2 linked regions of the Oceanicoccus sp. KOV_DT_Chl genome follow. The protein of the gene in region 1 interacts with the protein of each later gene in a pairwise test. Links are inferred from orthologs where the notes say so. Each region holds a gene or a part of one and is shown in the gene's direction. Other genes may lie near its edges. The genes, in order: gyrB and gyrA.

Region 1 (8,736 bases):
AAGGGTATTTGCTGTCGCAGTTAACCGGGAAGTCCTGCGTGTTTCTGGTGGATGATTTGCCTGCAGAGCTGGATTTCCGACATAGAAAGGCGCTGTGTGGGCTGTTTGAAGAATTACAGTGCCAGGTTTTTGTAACCTGTGTTGATCATAACGACTTGGTTGGTTGTTGGGGTGATGACACGTCAATATCAATGTTCCACGTGGAACAAGGTAAGATTTCAGAGGTTGTGGCTGGCGGTTTTGCACCGGCTCCATAATGAATGCTGCTAAAGCGGCAAGAATAAGTTTAAACACTAGCAATGGGTTTACTAATGAGCGAAGAACATAGTTACGATTCGTCCAGTATCAAAGTTTTAAAAGGGTTGGACGCGGTGCGTAAACGTCCAGGCATGTATATTGGTGATACCGATGATGGTACCGGTCTACACCATATGGTGTTTGAGGTGGTAGATAACTCAATAGATGAGGCGCTGGCAGGTCATTGCTCCAAAATAAAAGTGGTTATTCACCCTGATGAGTCGGTTAGTGTGTCAGATGATGGCCGTGGAATTCCAACGGAAATGCACGAAGAAGGGGTGTCTGCTGCTGAAGTTATAATGACGGTATTGCACGCAGGCGGTAAGTTCGATGACAACACCTACAAGGTATCCGGTGGTTTGCATGGTGTTGGTGTTTCAGTAGTTAATGCACTGTCGGAAGAATTAAAGCTGACCATCAGGCGCGGCGGTAAAATCTTTGAGCAGATATACAAGCATGGCGTGCCCCAGCAGCCACTGGCTATTGTGGGTGATTCAGCAGTAACGGGTACAGAGATTCGTTTTAAGCCATCATCGGCGACCTTTACCAATATTGAATTTCACTTTGATCAGTTAGCTAAGCGCTTGCGAGAGTTGGCGTTTTTGAACTCTGGTGTCCACATTGAGCTGAAGGATGAGCGTAGTGGAAAGTCTGAAGATTTTATCTATGAAGGTGGGCTCAGTGCATTTATAGAGTACCTAAACACCAATAAGACTATGATTAATAAGCAGTTTCACTTCAATACCATGACTGAAGATGGTGTTGGTGTGGAAGTCGCATTTCAATGGAATGATGGATATCAGGAAAGTATCCATTGTTATACCAATAATATTCCTCAACGTGATGGGGGTACTCACTTAGCCGGTTTCCGTGCATCTTTGACCAGAAGCTTGAATGGCTATATTGAGCGCGAAGGGTTTGCCAAGAAAGCAAAAGTGTCTACCAGTGGTGATGATGCACGTGAAGGCCTAACGGCGGTTATCTCAGTAAAAGTGCCTGATCCCAAGTTTTCTTCACAAACTAAAGATAAGCTGGTTTCCTCTGAAGTTAAAACGGCCGTTGAACAGGCAATGAACCAGGCTTTTGGTGATTATCTGATTGAAAACCCCAATGAAGCTAAATTAGTCGTTACCAAGATGCTGGATGCGGCCAGGGCTCGTGAAGCTGCTCGAAAAGCCCGTGAAATGACGCGCCGAAAAGGCGCCTTGGATATTGCTGGGCTGCCGGGTAAATTGGCTGATTGTCAGGAAAAAGACCCTGCACATAGTGAGGTTTATCTGGTGGAGGGAGACTCTGCTGGTGGTTCGGCTAAACAGGGGCGTGATCGTCGTACGCAGGCCATCCTGCCGCTTAAAGGTAAAATCCTGAATGTAGAAAAAGCACGCTTTGATAAAATGCTTTCGTCGCAAGAAGTTGGCACCATAGTGACGGCGTTAGGTTGCGGTATAGGAAAATCAGAATTCAATATCGATAAGTTGCGATACCACAGCATTATCATTATGACGGATGCGGATGTTGATGGTTCTCACATCCGCACCCTGCTTCTAACGTTTTTCTTTAGGCAGATGCCAGAATTAATTGAGCGCGGTCATATTTTTATTGCGCAACCGCCGCTGTATAAAATCGCTAAAGGAAAGCAGCATCAATATATAAAAGACGAAGAAGGAAAAGACCAATACCTCACGCAGTCTGCTTTAGAAAATGCTAGCTTGCATGTGAATGCCGATGCACCAGGTATTAGTGGCGCATCTTTAGAAGAATTAGTCAGCCATTATCGCAGTGTAATGTCGACAATCGAACGTTTGTCACGCCTCTACCCTAATCATGTAATGAAACAAATGGTGTCCTTACCAGAGCTAACCGTAGAGCAATTGCGCGATCAAGCTGTTGTACAGCAGTGGAGCCAGCAATTGCAAACAAGACTCGGTGCTGGCGGTAATGGACAAGCTACACGGGTGAGCGTAAAGGAAGATCCCGAGCGGCATAATTTTTTGCCTCAGGTTATCGTCACCTCTCACGGTGTTGATACTGAATACTTATTTAATCAGGATTTCTTTTCTTCCAATGACTACAAGGCCATTGTTGGTTTGGGTTTAAAGCTAAATGGATTGTTAGAAGAAGGCGCTTACGTCCAACGCGGCGATAAAGTTGAAGAGGTTAGTGAATTTAAACAGGCATTAACCTGGTTGATGGATCAAGCAGAGAAAGGCCTAAACATCCAGCGCTATAAAGGTCTGGGTGAAATGAATCCAGACCAACTTTGGGAAACCACTATGGACCCTGAAGTCCGCCGGATGTTAGTTGTGACTATAGAAGACGCCATTGCGGCTGATCAAATATTCACTTGTTTAATGGGTGATCAAGTTGAGCCGCGGCGTGAGTTTATTGAAGAAAATGCCCTGAAAGTGGCTAATTTGGATATTTAAAAACGGTCGTTGTGGGTTCTCACGGGAAATGAAAAATTCTCACCTAAAATGAATCAATATTTTTAGGAAAGTAGTAATAAAATCAATGAGTTATTGAAAATAACCATATTTTAATTATGGTTAAATGGTCGGGTAAAAGGATTTATCCGACCAAAAACTACCTATTCGAATGTAGCCATTTCAATAGATTTATTACTAAATTGATCTGTATTTCCATTGGCTATCCAAAAGCTTATGACATCTTCCCCTGTTTTAAGTACTTCGACCTTCAATACTTCATCGGTGGCCTCTTCATCATAAGGGGCTTCTAGCCCGTGAATAGTTGTTGCGTCACCCACCACAGCATAATCAAGCTTCTTAGGCTTGTTTGCTGAAAGCTTCTGCCCAGTAATTTTTATTGTAGAGTCATTTTCAACACCAATACGGTGAATAAACGGCCCAACCACTTCATGATAACCTGGCTGAGCAGGAGGCATATGTCTATAGGTGGGTTGTGTCGCCAGTAAGGTTGAATCTACCCAGTAGGATAAAGACTTGGTTCGCCTGTCTTTCTCTTCCTTTATTCGTCGTTGACGCTTTTCTTCCTCCCACTCAATACGTCGTTGCTCGGCCTCCATCTCTGCTTTTTCATGAAGCTTAGCAAGAGCTATTGGCTGCCATGCCCAAGCCACATTCAGCATGGTGGGATGATTAAAATCGGGTCAACAGTTAGTTATCACAGCTGGCTACATGTTTTGGAATTATAATGATTGGACTTAGTATTAGTGCCAGAGACGTTAGAAGGCGTCTAACAAATGCTGGGTGTAGTCCAGTTTGGATGTGGAAAAGGTGTTTTTAGATAAGTAATAGGTATTAATTAGTACATAGTGTGTGGTGAGTGATCACTAACTACCAAATGTAGGATAATGCTTTCAAAGTATCAAAATTAAACTACAGTTATACATTATAAACCTATGATTATTGTAGAGTTTTTGGCAATATTGGCTCTTACAATAAGTAAATTTACCCTTATACTGTTTTTTTATACAGTCGTGTTACTTTCGCAGCTACACTTAAAAATACAGGTAAAGCATTAACCAGTTTATAACTTATGAAAATATTGCCGTTCATAAGTTTTTGTGTGCGCGTATATTATTAAGGCGTTTAATAATTTAGGGGAGATCGTTCTCAAAAGCTGTTCTTTTAAAAGAGCTTAAATATTTGAGTAAGGATTAATTATGGAAAGTCAGAAAAAAATACTTAATAACGAAAGCGTTTATATTCAAGCTATTATAAAAGATGAATTTTATTCAAAGTTAGTAGCAACTGATGCTTTTCAGCGACTTAGACATATCTCTTTTTTAGGCGCGATAGATTATACAAGCGGCATATATAGTGATGATGAAGGCGTTAGAGCGCAACGGAGTCGCTATAGTCATTCGCTGGGTGTTGCTGCATTAGCTTTATATATTTCAAAAGAAAGAAAATATTCTAGAGAGCTAGAAAAGCACTTAGTTACTGCAGCACTACTTCATGATGTCGGCCACGCCCCACTGTCTCACAGCTTAGAGTCTAAGTTTTCAGAGACATTTAGTCTGTGCCACCATGAAAATGGGAAGTCACTAGTTAATGGTAAATCTAAACTGGGAAAGCCTTTAAATAAAATATTAAAAGACAATGTGGACCCTTCAGAGGTGAACAGCCTGATTGGAGGTGCGTCTTCTTTAGATGGAGAGGATTTGTTTTCTAGCCCAATTAACATTGACACAATTGACGGAATAATAAGAGCATCTAATTATCATTACAGTTATCCGCAGTTGAGTACAATTGATATAGCTAAGGCATCTTTTCTTTCTAATGAAAGAGGTCGCTTTAGTCTGCTTGATACTTTTTGGCAGAGAAAGGGTTTGATATACAGTGCATTTATTCAGAGCGGAGCTGGCTTAGCTGCAGATATTATCAGTCAGAATTATTTTGAAGACAATAAAGAGCTATTTGCGTCTAATGATATAGAGAGTGATGAAGAAAAATGGGCGGAAAAACATCCCATGCTCTTTTTGCAGTTAAAGAATTTCAACCCATTAAATTATTCTAAGCATATTCCCCATGAAGTAGATATTATGGAAAGGGATTATTTTATAAATGAGCAATCAATGGATCCAGAGCGTTTTGTTTGTGATAAAAAGCTATCAAAATATAGTTTTGAAGATTACAGGGAAAGAGTTGTCTACGCATCATAAAAATATACAAATAAATATATAATATTTGTTTTGGGGCTTAATGTGTGAATCGGATTTTGATAGATTTGAATCTATCAAAAAAAGGATTTCTTTTAGTAATAAGAAGTTAGAGATAATAAGAAGCGAGATAGAACAAGCAGTAGAAAACTCAAGTTATTCAGATAATTTTTCTATTATATCCACCGGATCTTACGCGAGAAAAGAAGCGTCAGATGAGTCGGATATAGATCTATTTATAGTTCATGATAACTCTATTTCTCAAACCGATTTAGACTCTGAGAAAGAGAACATTCAGAAGATCATCGAAAAACATATTCCAAATGATACTGGAAGCACAGGAACCTTTGGTTCTGAAGCATGCCAAAGTATAGAAGAGCTGCTTAGCAATATAGGTGGTGAAAACGATGATAATCATCACTTAACTAGAAGAATGCTATTTCTATTGGAAGGTTCTTATATATTTAATGAGAAGAAGTTTGATGAGTATAGGGGATTGTTGCTTGAACGGTATATTAAAGATAATACCCCAAGCCATCAGCTAGCTAAGTTTTTCCTAAACGATATTATTAGATATTATAGGACTATAACAACAGATTTTGAATATAAGGTAACGGAAGATAATAAGAACTGGGGTTTAAGGAATATTAAATTAAGGTTTTCAAGAAAGTTACTGTATTTTAGTGGGATTATGGTTGTTGCAGAAACATGCTATAAACCTAGTGTAGAAAAATTTAAAACTACAACTGAGCTGCTAAAATTAACGCCTCTAGAGAGAATACAAAAATTAAGTCGTATAGAGCCAAAAAAGATATTTGAAATTTATGATACGTTTTTAGAGAAAGTTTCAGATCCATCTATTAGAGAAAAGTTAGTAGGGGTAGAAAAGGAAGATAGAGAAAATATTCCGGAGTTTGCAAGCTTGAAAAACTTGGGACAACATTTTTCATGGGAGCTCTCTACCTGCATGAAAGATTCTTATGATGTAAATCACCCTATACATCACTCTTTAATATTTTAATGGAAAAAAAGATAGTTTTTTTGCGACATGGAAGTACAAAGTATAATGTAGAGAAAAGATGGATGGGGTCTATAGATTTACCTTTAAACAAAATAGGTAAATTAGAGGTTGAGAAAGTAGCGAATAAGTTAGAAAAACTAACTATTGATGTGATTTATTCCAGTCCTTTGATAAGAGCTTTAGAAACAGCAAATATTCTACGTAGTAATTTCCCTAAAAATATAGACCTAGTTGTTTTGGATGGGCTTGCAGAAAGGTCATATGGAGAGCTTGAGGGAAAAGAAAAAAATAAACAGGATAGATCTATTTTAAATGAGATAAGCTCCGTAGAATCAAAAAAAATATTTATGGAGAGAGTGAATTCTTCATTTTTAAAAATAGATAGAGAGAACGCTCTAGTAATATCCCATTCAGCAGTATTTACAGCAATTCAAGAACTGTACCCAAATGAAATAAACTCTGCTCTAGTGAAACCAGATAATGGAGAGTTTGTAACATTATATATTTAGCCCGTTTAAAACCTATTACTGTTGATTTGCGCCCAAAATTGACCCTACAGGGCAATATATTTGTATTGAATGTTGACCCAGGGTCCAACGTTTGAGCTGCTGGATTGTTTGCTCGCATGCTGATACACAGGTTCATATATCTGTGCAAAAGCGGGGTCACTTTTAAATGCAAATCAACAGCCCCATATAATGGCCCTCTATGTGGAGAGCCATGTAGTAGAACCTCTATCTAAAAACCTGCTTCAACCAATTCCAGGCCCTACCAAAGATACTACGAGAGTAGCTATCATTCTCAGAATAGTACGACTTTCTTTTTTCAGACTCATGCTTTCTACCTAGCTCAATTTGCGAATCGGACCATTCGTTAGCCCATAAAATACCACCGTTTTTGATTATGTAGTGGGACTTACATGGTAATTGCCAATTTCCTACCGAAGGGCTGAGAGTAGGACGACCATTAGTAACATTTAGCTGCCACTCAGTAGGCGTTAATGGTGTGCGTACCTTAGAACCGCAGCCACATACGCAAAGGTGTGCGGCGGTACGAAACTCTTCTGACACATAAAGTACACCAGTTGCTAGGTTTTTTGGCATGTAATGCACATACTCAACTTTCATCTTCAATGCCTTCTCTTACCAAATTGGATGAGCGAATATTAAATATCGTGTTAAGGAATTCACCATTAGAACAGTAGAAACCCCGTAACTGCTTAAATCGAAATACCGCAAGACAGGCATTAAGAGCATTTAATTCACCGATCTGAATATTCGACTTGTACATATTTCCAGGGTCTTCAGACTCAGTAGCCCAGCTTTTATTACGAACTTCATCGGATAGTCCTTCAGGGAAAAGAGTGGTTCTGACCATCCCGCTCAAGCCGTCATCTTTGTCGCGTTTTAGCCCCATTCCTACATCAATGAACGGGATATTGAGATTTATTAAAACATCGAAAATTTCCGAACGAGCATCACCGTTATCTACGCAAACAAAGGCAAATGTAACTCCTTCAAGTTCAGATTTAGTAGATTCGTCTATACAAATGCTTTTGATGTTTAAGCCTTTCCGGAAGTTTTCATAACGACCCTGATATACGTCCGCTTTTAACATACCAAGCTCAGACTCATTTAATTGACCTGGAGAGCGGTAAGCATTGTGCACATGATAATGGTCATGATCAAACCCACGTATTTCTTTAGCGGGGTTTTAACCATGAAATCGAGAACATAAGCCCCTGTACCACCTAACCCAATAACAGCAATGACGTCTTCAGTAAACTTTTGGGATAAATCCGTAATATTAGAGCGACTTGTGAGAGTGTCTCTAAACTTAAAAACCGGATCATCCAAAGCCTCTTCAGAAGCATTGTATGTATAAGGCGTTGCATTAAGTTTCTGCATGGCGGGCCCAGAGATGAATGACACATAAGTCTCTATTTTATGAAAATGATCCTTATACTTTCCCGTGGCTTTGGGTTTATTAGAAAAAGAGCGTTGGACTTGGACATCGGTACAAGCATCGCTTAAGGTAATGTTGAATGGACCTCCACCCAAATTGGGTAGAGGTTTTCCATTCAGTCCGTGAGGCATTTCCCCGGCGAAGTAAATTTGGTGGTCTTGTTGGTCAAAGCGAAATTTATCAATAAATTTTAACTTTGAAACAATAGCCCACTTTTTAAATCACCATTCTTGTCTAGATAAGGGATTTCGCGGATAACCATGTGATTCGTTGAATCAATGGCTACCGCATATCCTTTGTCCAGAATTTTACCTAAATCGTCATTATGACTGACCAGTTTCTGAAACATGAAACACCATCCCCTCTTTTACTTTAACGGTTGAACCTGGACATAGAGTGCCTTCGGGCTTATTTCCCTGGCCGCGCTCATAAATCACTGAGTAAGTGGTTTGAGAGTCAGGGGTAAAAGATGGCACCTCTAGTTTTACTATCTCCTCATAAGAGATAGGCCCCTTTGGTACTTCATGCGGTGTTGCTTCAACTATGATCGTTACAAGCTTTTTATCTGGCTTGCCTTTATTTTCTTTGGACATGACGTCCCTCCTACAAATTAAAAAATTTGCTAACTAATTGAATTTGAATGTAAAGCTGGCGAGCAGTTGCTCACCTAGGAGTAGGAAGATGAGTGGTTATTTAGACCTACAATGACTACCCATCTTCTACTCAGGCTATTTGCGTTTACGCTTCTTATTTACCTTGAAGCGAAATGCTTTTAAGCCATAGTTGGCTGCAACCATAAGTTTTCCAGTTG
Region 2 (10,220 bases), on another replicon or contig:
TGTTCTCGAAAATTAATACTTAAAATGGCGATTTAATACCGCCATGATTTCATTGGCGTGATCGACATAAAAGTCGGCCTGCCAACTATCGGCAGGGTCGTGTGCTTCGATGTAGCCATAGTTGACCGCGAGCGTTTTCATTGCGGCATTTTTGCCTGCTTCTATATCTCTGCGGTGGTCACCTAAATACAGTGTGCGGGTAGGCGCACATTGAATTTGTTGGCAGGCTAGTAGCATGGGCTCCGGGTCGGGCTTAGTGCGGCTGACATCATCGGGGCAAACCAGAGATGCACAACGCTCGTTTAATTTCAGTGCTGCTAAAATGGGTTCGGCATAGCGGCGTGGTTTATTGGTGACAATACCCCAGGGGAGTTTTTGTTGTTCCAGATGATCTAACAGTTCTTTCATGCCAGGGAATAAACAAGTATCCACAGCCAGATGTTGTTCATACAGATCAAGTAACTCTTGCCTGCGTGCTTCAAAATGGTGATCACCTTCTTTAAGTTTTAACGCCAGCGTGACTAGGGCGCGAGCGCCATGAGAAACCGTTGCACGAATATCTGCATAAGCGAGGGGTGGTTGATCGTGGCGCTGCCGGAGTTGGTTAACTGCTACCGCAAAATCCGGTGCGGTATCAATCAAAGTGCCGTCGAGATCGAACAGAACTGCTTCCAGTGGAATCATATTAAAGCCGGTCGCTGGGCGTGAACCAGGTAATTCACATCGACATCATTGTCATTCAGTTTGTAGTGTTTTGTCAGTGGGTTGTACGTCATACCCGTCATATGTTGCAGTTGCAGGCCGGTAGCGCGCAACCAGTGTGCTAGTTCGGAAGGCTTAATAAATTTATCGTAATCGTGAGTGCCTTTGGGGAGTAGCTTTAATACATATTCAGCGCCAACAATGCTCAGTAAATACGATTTGGGGTTACGGTTAATAGTGGAGAAATACAGGTGGCCGCCGGGTTTGACAAGCTCGGCACAAGCTTGAATAACGGAGCCTGGATCGGGTACGTGTTCTAGCATTTCCAGACAAGTGACAATGTCGTACTGTCCGGCTTCTTTGCAGGCTAGCTCTTCTGCGGTGCACTGCCGGTAATTGACCGATACACCTGACTCAAGCTGATGTAGCTTAGCCACCGATAGCGGTGCTTCCCCATATCGATACCACTAACGATAGCGCCACGTTGCGCCATGGCCTCGGATAAAATACCGCCGCCGCAGCCTACGTCCAGTAATTTACTACCGGCGACAGGTGAGTGCAGGTCAATAAAATTGGCCCGCAAGGGGTTGATATCATGTAGCGGTTTAAACTCGCTATTTAGATCCCACCAGCGGCTGGCAAGTGCTTCAAATTTGGCTATTTCAGCTTGATCGACATTGGCTGCGGTCACAGTATTTTCCCGTTTATTGGCTTGAGGTCAGTGTTTGGGGCTAGTGATTTTATCACGCCATTGTTGCGCTTTAGCTTTTATTTCCCGGATATCAAGATGTGCCAACTGGCGATCGGCCATCACCTGCTGGCCATTAATCCAGCTATGGGTGACATGCTGCGCGCAGGCGGTATAGACCAATTGTGATACGGGTTGATATATCGGTTGTTGCTCCAGTTGGCTGAAGTCGATGGCGATAATGTCGGCTTGCTTACCTACTTCCAGTGAGCCGAGTTTGTGTTCCAGTGACATTGCCTTGGCGCCATTCAGTGTTGCTGCTTCCAATGCTTGCCAATCACCCAGGGCGGAGGCATCACCAGTGGCGACTTTGGCGAGTAGTGCTGCGGTTTGTAACTCGGCAAACATATCCAGGCTGTTATTGCTGGCAGCGCCATCGGTTCCAAGGGCGACATTAATGCCTTCAGCTTGCAAGGTTTGCACGGGACAAAAGCCGCTGGCCAGTTTCATATTGGATTGCGGGCAGTGGATAACATGGGCGCCGCTTTGTTTGACCAGCTCGATATCGTCGGCATTGAGTGCGGTCATATGGACTAATTGCGTTTTCGGGCTAAGCACCCCCAACGCATTGAGTCGCGCCAGTGGTCGTTGGCCCAGTTGTGCAACTTCATCATCCACTTCTTTTTGCGTCTCATGGACGTGGATATGAATATTGATATCCAGTTCCGCTGCCAGCATCGCTACTTTTTGTAAAGCTTCATCGCTTACGGTGTAGGGGGCGTGGGGGCCAAAGACTACGTTGACCAGATCGCTGTGCTTAAAGTCATCCCTTACTGCCAGACCTTTGCGAATGTAATCGTCCGGGTCCTGTCCCCAAATAGTAGGGAAGTTGAATACCGGGAAGGTGATTTGCGCGCGCATACCGGCATCACTGGCTACTTTGGCGACCACATTGGGAAAGAAATACATATCGCTAAATGTGGTGGTACCCGAGCGTAACATTTCCGCTACCGCCAGTTGGGTGCCGTCGCGAACAAATTCCTCATCCACCCACTGACCTTCAGCAGGCCAGATATGTTGTTCTAACCATTGTTGCAAAGGGGTGTCGTCAGCCATGCCGCGAAATAGGCTCATGGCGGCGTGACCATGGGCATTGATTAGGCCGGGGCAAAGCACATGTTGGGGCAAATCAATACCGTATTGCGCATCAAATCGTTGCAGCGCTTGCTCGGTCGGCAAGATGGCGACAATCTCTCCATTGTGAATAGCAATAGAGTGATTTTTGAGTACGGTTTGTGCTGGTCGAATTGGAATTATCCAGCCGGCGCTGATTAAAGTATCAATGGTTGCTGGCAATGTGTTGCTTGCTGAATCAGTCATAAGGTGGTTTTTTATCGCTGTTTTTTCAGTGCCCGCGAGTATAACGGGATTTTGTCAGAAATGCTTTTAAATAGCCGCTGAAAAAAGCGCGAAAAGGCGCTTTTTATCGGCTTTACAGCTGTCGGTATCACATTGATTTATGGTATGATTTTGCGCTTATAACGGCTGCTTGTTGGCGGTTTTTTGAGCGTTATAAATGGCTACAAAAATCATCTGGGTTGAGATGGCTGGCGGGGCTTTTTGGAACGGATAAAACACCTTGTTTTGCCGTGGTAGATTGGGCGCTTAAGCCGATAATATAAGTAATACAAAGCTAAAATAATCAGGAATTGCATTTCATATGGCTGAATCAAGCAACATCGCAAGTAACGAAATCCTGCCGGTAAATATCGAAGACGAACTGAAAAAATCCTACCTTGATTACTCCATGAGTGTCATCGTCGGGCGTGCTTTGCCAGATGTTCGGGATGGATTAAAGCCAGTTCACCGTCGAGTGTTATTTGCCATGAGCGAATTAAACAACGACTGGAACAAAGGCTATAAAAAATCTGCCCGTGTGGTGGGTGATGTTATCGGTAAATACCATCCGCACGGTGATTCGGCGGTATATGAAACTATCGTACGGATGGCGCAGCCATTTTCACTGCGTTATATGCTGGTTGATGGTCAGGGTAACTTCGGTTCCATCGATGGCGACTCTGCCGCGGCGATGCGTTACACCGAAATCCGGATGCGTAAAATTGCCCACGAAATTCTTGCGGATTTGGATAAAGAAACTGTCGACTGGGTGCCTAACTATGACGGTACCGAGCAAATTCCAGCCGTTATGCCGACTAAAGTCCCCAACCTGTTAATCAATGGTTCCTCGGGTATAGCGGTGGGGATGGCGACCAATATTCCGCCGCACAATTTGAATGAAGTGGTAACCGCCTGTTTGGCTTTGATTGATAACCCCGATACCACTATCGAAGAGTTAATGTCTTATATTCCTGGTCCTGATTTCCCTACAGCGGCAATCATTAATGGTCGTGCTGGGATTCTGCAGGCTTATCGCACTGGTAAAGGTCGTATTTATATCCGCGCCCGTGCCGAAGTCATCAGCAATGAAAAAACCAATAAAGACACTATTATCATTCACGAGTTACCGTATCAGGTAAACAAAGCGCGCTTGATTGAAAAAATCGCTGATTTGGTAAAAGAGAAAAAGATCGAAGGTATTTCAGAACTGCGTGACGAGTCTGATAAAGACGGTATGCGCGTCGTGATTGAAATGAAACGCGGTGAAATGGGTGATGTCTGCCTGAATAACCTTTACGCGCAAACCCAGTTAGAAAATGTATTCGGTATTAATATTGTGGCGCTGGTTGACGGCCAACCAAAATTATTAAATCTGAAACAATTATTAGAATATTTCATCCTGCACCGTCGCGAAGTGGTCACGCGACGTACCGTGTACTTGTTAAGAAAAGCCCGCGAACGCGGTCATATTCTGGAAGGTCTTGCAGTTGCGATTTCCAATATCGATGAAATGATCGAGCTGATCAAAGCCTCTGACACTACAGCTGAGGCGAAAGATAAATTATCTGCCAGAGCATGGGCCCCTGGCGAAGTCATGGGTATGCTGGAGCGCATTGGCGACAGCGATTTGAAAACCGCCGCTTCCCGTCCTGAAGATTTACCCGCAGGTTTTGGTTTTATCGATGGCCAATACTTTTTATCGCCAGCACAAGTGCAAGCTATTCTCGATATGCGCTTGCAAAAACTGACTGGCCTTGAACATGAAAAACTGCTGAAAGAGTATCAGGAAAAGTTAGACGAAATTGCTGAGTATTTAGCTATTTTGGGTGATTCATTAAAGTTGATGGCCATCATTCGCGAAGAGCTGGCTGCTATCGTGGCCGAGTATGGCGATGAGCGTCGTACTGAAATTATTGAATCGCTGCGTGATTTAACTGAAGAAGATTTGATCACTGAAGAAGACCGTGTGGTAACCATTTCTCATGGCGGTTACGCCAAAACCCAGGCCTTGAGTGATTATCAGGCGCAGCGTCGCGGTGGTATGGGACGATCTGCGACCGCAGTAAAAGACGAAGATTATGTTGAACATCTGGTCATTGCCAGCACCCACGATACCATTTTGTGTTTCTCCAATGTGGGTAAAGTGTATTGGTTAAAAGTATTCCATATTCCTTTAGCGGGTCGTAATGCGCGTGGTCGTCCAATGGTTAATTTATTACCTCTGGATGAAGGCGAGCGCATCACGTCTATTATGCCAGTCAATGAATACACCGAAGGTCACTATATCTTTATGGCGACTGCCAACGGCACCGTGAAGAAAACCGCATTAACGGATTTTGCGCGCCAGCGCAGTGTTGGTTTGCGGGCATTGGAGCTGGAAGAGGGCGATGTGCTGATTGGTACAGAAGTGACTACCGGTGATTGTGACGTTATGTTGTTTAGTACTGCGGGTAAAGCGGTGCGCTTTAATGAGAACGATGTGCGTGCAATGGGTCGTACCGCAAAAGGTGTTCGCGGTATTCGCATGGACGAAGGCCATAAAATGATTTCTTTGCTGGTGCCTAAAGAGGGTGGCCGGATGTTGTCCGTATCGGAAAATGGCTATGGCAAACGCACCGAGTTCACGGAGTTTGCAACCAAGGGACGTGGTAATAAAGGCATGATCTTTATGCAGGCTTCCGATCGCAATGGTGCCATTGTCGGTGCGGTACAAGTGTTCGATGGCGATGAGCTTATGATGATCTCTGATCAGGGCACTATGGTGCGTACCCGCACTGATGAAATTTCGGTCTTAGGTCGTAACACTCAAGGTGTTCGTGTGATTCGCTTGAAAGAAGGTGAGCATGTGGTGGGCGTTGAGCGTATCGAAGAGCCCGATGAAGTGGTCGCGATCGATGCAGCCCCCGCAAGCGTGGTTGATGATGCGGCTGCGATGATTGAAGCAAGTGTCGATGATGCAGGTGATGAGTCGCCTGCAGATACAGAAGAGTAATAGATTAATCGTCCGGCGTTAATATTTTAACGCCGGGCTCGTTTTTATTGTTGAGGTTTTATTAGATGTCCCGTAAATATAATTTTTGTGCTGGTCCTGCGTCATTACCTGAAGCGGTGTTACAGCAAGCCGCTGCCGAACTGGTTGATTTTCAGGGTGCCGGTTTGTCGGTGATGGAAATGAGCCACCGCTCAGCAGAAGTCGTCGCTATTGCCAATAAAGCGGAAGCGGATTTTCGTGAGCTGCTGAATATTTCTGATGATTACGCGGTATTGTTTTTACAGGGCGGCGCCAGCACCCAGTTTGCTTCCGTACCATTAAATTTGCTGGGCGATAAAAGCTCTGCTGATTATGTGAATACCGGTCAGTGGTCGAAAAAAGCGATTAAAGAAGGCAAGCGTTTTGCTGATGTTAATGTTGTTGCCAGCTCCGAGGATACTAATTTCACCACTATCCCCGCTGTTGATAGCTGGCAGTTAGATAAAAATGCCGCCTACCTGCATTACACGCCAAATGAAACCATCGGTGGGGTTGAGTTTTTGTGGACACCGCAAGTCGATGTGCCCTTAGTAGCGGATATGTCGTCAACAATTTTATCTCGTCCGGTTGATGTTAATCAGTTTGGGTTGATCTACGCCGGTGCACAAAAAAATATCGGCCCAGCCGGTTTGACCATGGTTATTGTACGCAAGGATTTATTGGGTAAAGCCAGCGCACATTGTCCAACCATGCTCGATTATCAGGTCGCTGCGGAAAATGATTCCATGTATAACACGCCGCCAACCTACTCAATGTATTTGGCCGGATTGGTGTTTCAGTGGTTAAAGGATCAAGGCGGCTTAACAGCGATTGAAGCGTTGAACCGTCGTAAAGCCGAAAAGCTTTATGGCTTTATTGATGCCAGCGCGTTTTATGCAAACCCGGTTGAGGTGGCCAGTCGTTCGTGGATGAATATCCCTTTCACTTTGGCTAACACCGACTTGGAAAAACAGTTTTTAGCTGAGTCAGAAGCTGCTGGTTTACTTAATCTAAAAGGGCACCGCAGTGTCGGTGGTATGCGTGCCAGTATTTATAACGCGGTACCGGAAGAGGCTGTCGATGCGTTGATTGCGTTTATGAAAGACTTTGAAGCTCGGGCATAATTTTATTAATTTCAATAGCTATTAATTTAAACCCAGACAGGGCGGCTGAACGGTAATGTCAGACAACAAGGATCTAGAACAACTGCGCCAGGAAATCGATTCAATCGATACGCAGATACATCAGTTAATCAATCAGCGAGCAGGCTGTGCCGAGCGGGTGGCGCAAACTAAACTGAAAGAGTTTGCTGATAACGGTAACGCCGATGTATCAAAGGTGTTGTTCTATCGCCCCGAGCGTGAAGCACAAGTATTGCAAAAAGTGATTGATCGCAATCAAGGGCCGTTGGATGGCAAGACGGTAGCGCGTATTTTTCGTGAAATCATGTCGGCTTGTCTGGCCTTGGAAAAGCCCATGGAAGTGGCTTATTTTGGCCCTGAAGGGACATTCACCCAAGCGGCAACGATAAAGCATTTTGGGCAGGCAGTGGTGAGCTTACCGCAGCCCAGTATTGCTAATGTTTTTGATCAAGTAGAATCAGGTCAGTGTCACTATGGTGTCGTGCCAGTTGAAAACTCCACCGAAGGTATGGTGAGTCACACGCTGGATAACTTCATGGATTCACCACTGAAAATTTGTGGTGAAGTAGAATTGCGCATCCAGTTACATTTATTAGCTAACGCCACTGCAAGCTCCGATACGATCACGTCTATTTGTGCCCATCAGCAGGCACTGGCGCAGGCGCGTAACTGGCTGGAAAATAACTGGCCGGGTATTGAACTGGTGGCGGTTGCCAGCAATGCAGAAGCCGCTCGCATGGCCAGAGATGATTCATCTATTGCTGCGGTAGCAGGTGATATTGCTGCCGAGCAATATGGTTTGATGAAATTAGCCAGCAGCATTGAAGACTACGCTAATAATACCACCCGTTTTTTAATTATTGGTCAGCAGGATACGCCTCCCAGTGGCAGTGATAAAACCTCCTTGATTGTTGAGGTCAGCAATAAACCTGGCGCATTATTAAAACTGTTAGAGCCGTTTCATACTGCTGGAGTGAGTTTGACCCGTATCGATACGCGGCCTTCGCGTAGAGATACATGGGCTTATGTGTTTTTTATTGAGTTCGAAGGTCATCAGCACGATGAAAAAGTCAGTAGCATCTTGTCTGATTTATCTGACCATTCCAGAATGTTGAAAATCCTTGGGTCCTATCCCAAAGCCGTTTTATAAGTAGCCTGTCTTTTGTATAGGGGGCTGGCAGAGTACGTGCCAGCGTAATTAAACCGTTATTGATTAGTTGTTAAATCGATATGAGTTTAAAAATAAAATTTATTTTTATCGGTGTCGCCGTGTTGCTGGTTATTAATGCCACTGCGGTGGGCTATTTTTATTTCTATCTACCGATGGTGATTGCATCAGCGCAAGACACCGAAAGTGTGCTTGCTGAAACAGACGTATCAGCCAGTGCTGACGTTATGGATACCGAAGATTATATCGATGTGGCTGCTGATGGTTTTAGTGATGATTACTATATGGTGCATTTTAACTACGGCGATGCTGTCGATTTATGTATGAACGAAGCGCGTTCACGCAATAGTAATTTGATTCAGTTAGTGGTGAATGAACACTCCACGCGTTTTAATACTAATGCCAAGATGTATTTGGTAACGTTAGAAAGCTATGTCGGTACCCCGATGCTTTATGATGAAAAAAAGCATACCTGTGATGTGGATCCAAAAGTGCAGGGCGTAACATTCTATAAAGAAATTATTCGCCGCAAAGCGGTGAGGCCTGTGCCTTAGTTTTTTTGTAGGAGCAGGATTAAAAGCCCAAAGCCCAAAGCCCAAAGCATCATAGATAGACTTATGTCACCCCCGACTTGATTTAATATTTTGAGTCATCCCCGATCAGGTCGGGAATGACGAATTGGTTTAACCAATCGTTTTCCCCTGATCCGCCATATACACTGACCCGTGAATGGCTTTGGCATCATCTGATGCGATGAAGGCTATCACTGCAGCAATATCTTCTGCTTCTGACATGCCGCGTACGCCGGCGGTGCGCATAATCAAATCGAAGTCTGCATTTTCAGGCATGCCGACTTTGGCAATCTGCGGCGTGTTGGTGCCGCCAGGGCAAACGGCATTGATGCGAATGTTTTGGTTTATAAATTCCAGTGCCAGTGCTTTAGTAAGGCCGATGATACCGTGCTTGGCGCTACAGTAGGTGGCGGAATACGCTTGCCCTTGTACGCTGGCGAGTGAACCGATGTTGACGATATTACCGCCGGTTTCTAACAGTTGCGGTATGGCGGCCTGACTGAGATAAAAAGCACTGCCGAGGTTGACCGCTAAATCCTGCAGCCACAATTCATCTGTCACTTCATGCAGGGCGCGAAATACATGTCCGCCTGCGCAGTTGATCAGTACATCCAAACGTCCATAGTGCTCGATGCACTGTGCAACGACATCGCGACAATTGTGCGCCACGCTAATATCTGCTGGTTGCATAGAAGCCACGCCATCAGATTGCTCGATGGCCTGTTGGGTGATGGCGAGGTCATCGATGTTGCGTCCCACGCCAAAAATTTTAGCGCCTTCGCTGGCGAGCCGTTTGGCGGTGGCGGCACCGATACCGGAAGAGGCGCCAGTAATTAAAATAACTTTATTATCAAAACGTTGCATGACTGTACTCTCGGAAAGTTGGAGGTAATGGGTTTTATTCGGCGAGGCCCGCTTTGTTCCAGCGGCTAATCAATTGCTGGCTTTCGGTAATCGCAGAGTCACGAACGATGGCGGCCATTTCCATGGCGTCGCCCTCGACGCTGATATCACGCCAGGTTTTGGTGAGTAAGCTACCGTTGGACAGAGCTTCAAATTGCCAGTCTTCAATCATGCTGAAAAAACTCGCGGTTTTAATTTCCTGAGCGGATAGCGGGACTTGGCTAAAGGGGGCGGTGGTCACTTTAATTGATAATAAGATGCTACCTAAGTCATCTTCATCGACTGCAATTAATTCCAGCAGCGATACAACGGCAGTGTTGTAGCAGTAAATCGCCTGGCCGGGAGTAAAGGTACCGCAGCCAACGCCGCCGGGGAAATAATCCAGAATACGTTGTGGCGTCATTGCAAACGCAGCGCCTTGCTGGCAACTGATTTGTAATGCTAGCTGTTCCTGATGGGCGATCATGTGGCTGCTCGGTCATTGTTATTGTTAAGCCGCTTTATAAGGGATTACTTTCTTGCGGGCAATAAAAAAGGCGACTTAAACAGTCGCCTTTCTTAATGGTAATGTCAGTCGCCGTATTAGCGCTCCAGATGTTGTAATTTGTCTGGCTTGTTAGCCCAGTCTTCAGCATCT

What was found.
Region 2: the proteins of gyrB (region 1) and gyrA interact in binary tests that used the Escherichia coli proteins (3 or more experiments, as listed by UniProt). The link is inferred for Oceanicoccus sp. KOV_DT_Chl from one-to-one orthologs.

Annotation. Positions count from the first base shown.
Region 1 is NZ_FQLF01000002.1:1,811,926-1,820,661, forward strand. The notes cover bases 1-3,017. They hold gyrB (DNA topoisomerase (ATP-hydrolyzing) subunit B), read left to right. Parts: upstream 1-311; coding sequence 312-2,723; downstream 2,724-3,017. Other genes in these bases: recF (DNA replication/repair protein RecF), read left to right, coding at 1-257; UNITIG_RS12345 (hypothetical protein), read right to left, coding at 2,885-3,017. In the rest of the region: more of UNITIG_RS12345, read right to left, coding at 3,018-3,403; UNITIG_RS12350 (HD domain-containing protein), read left to right, coding at 3,941-4,942; UNITIG_RS12355 (nucleotidyltransferase domain-containing protein), read left to right, coding at 4,983-5,960; UNITIG_RS12360 (histidine phosphatase family protein), read left to right, coding at 5,960-6,469; UNITIG_RS25605 (DUF6527 family protein), read right to left, coding at 6,695-7,087; UNITIG_RS12370 (hypothetical protein), read right to left, coding at 7,077-7,577; UNITIG_RS12380 (multiubiquitin domain-containing protein), read right to left, coding at 8,249-8,518. UniProt on the Escherichia coli protein: DNA gyrase negatively supercoils closed circular double-stranded DNA in an ATP-dependent manner to maintain chromosomes in an underwound state.
Region 2 is NZ_FQLF01000001.1:431,621-441,840, forward strand. Bases 2,794-5,980 are described here. They hold gyrA (DNA gyrase subunit A), read left to right. Parts: upstream 2,794-3,110; coding sequence 3,111-5,780; downstream 5,781-5,980. Other genes in these bases: serC (3-phosphoserine/phosphohydroxythreonine transaminase), read left to right, coding at 5,846-5,980. Outside these bases: UNITIG_RS01975 (HAD-IA family hydrolase), read right to left, coding at 13-684; UNITIG_RS01985 (TRZ/ATZ family hydrolase), read right to left, coding at 1,421-2,770; more of serC, read left to right, coding at 5,981-6,922; pheA (prephenate dehydratase), read left to right, coding at 6,978-8,090; UNITIG_RS02005 (hypothetical protein), read left to right, coding at 8,171-8,662; UNITIG_RS02010 (SDR family NAD(P)-dependent oxidoreductase), read right to left, coding at 8,792-9,544; UNITIG_RS02015 (hypothetical protein), read right to left, coding at 9,579-10,049; ferredoxin FdxA, read right to left, coding at 10,166-10,220. UniProt on the Escherichia coli protein: A type II topoisomerase that negatively supercoils closed circular double-stranded (ds) DNA in an ATP-dependent manner to maintain chromosomes in an underwound state.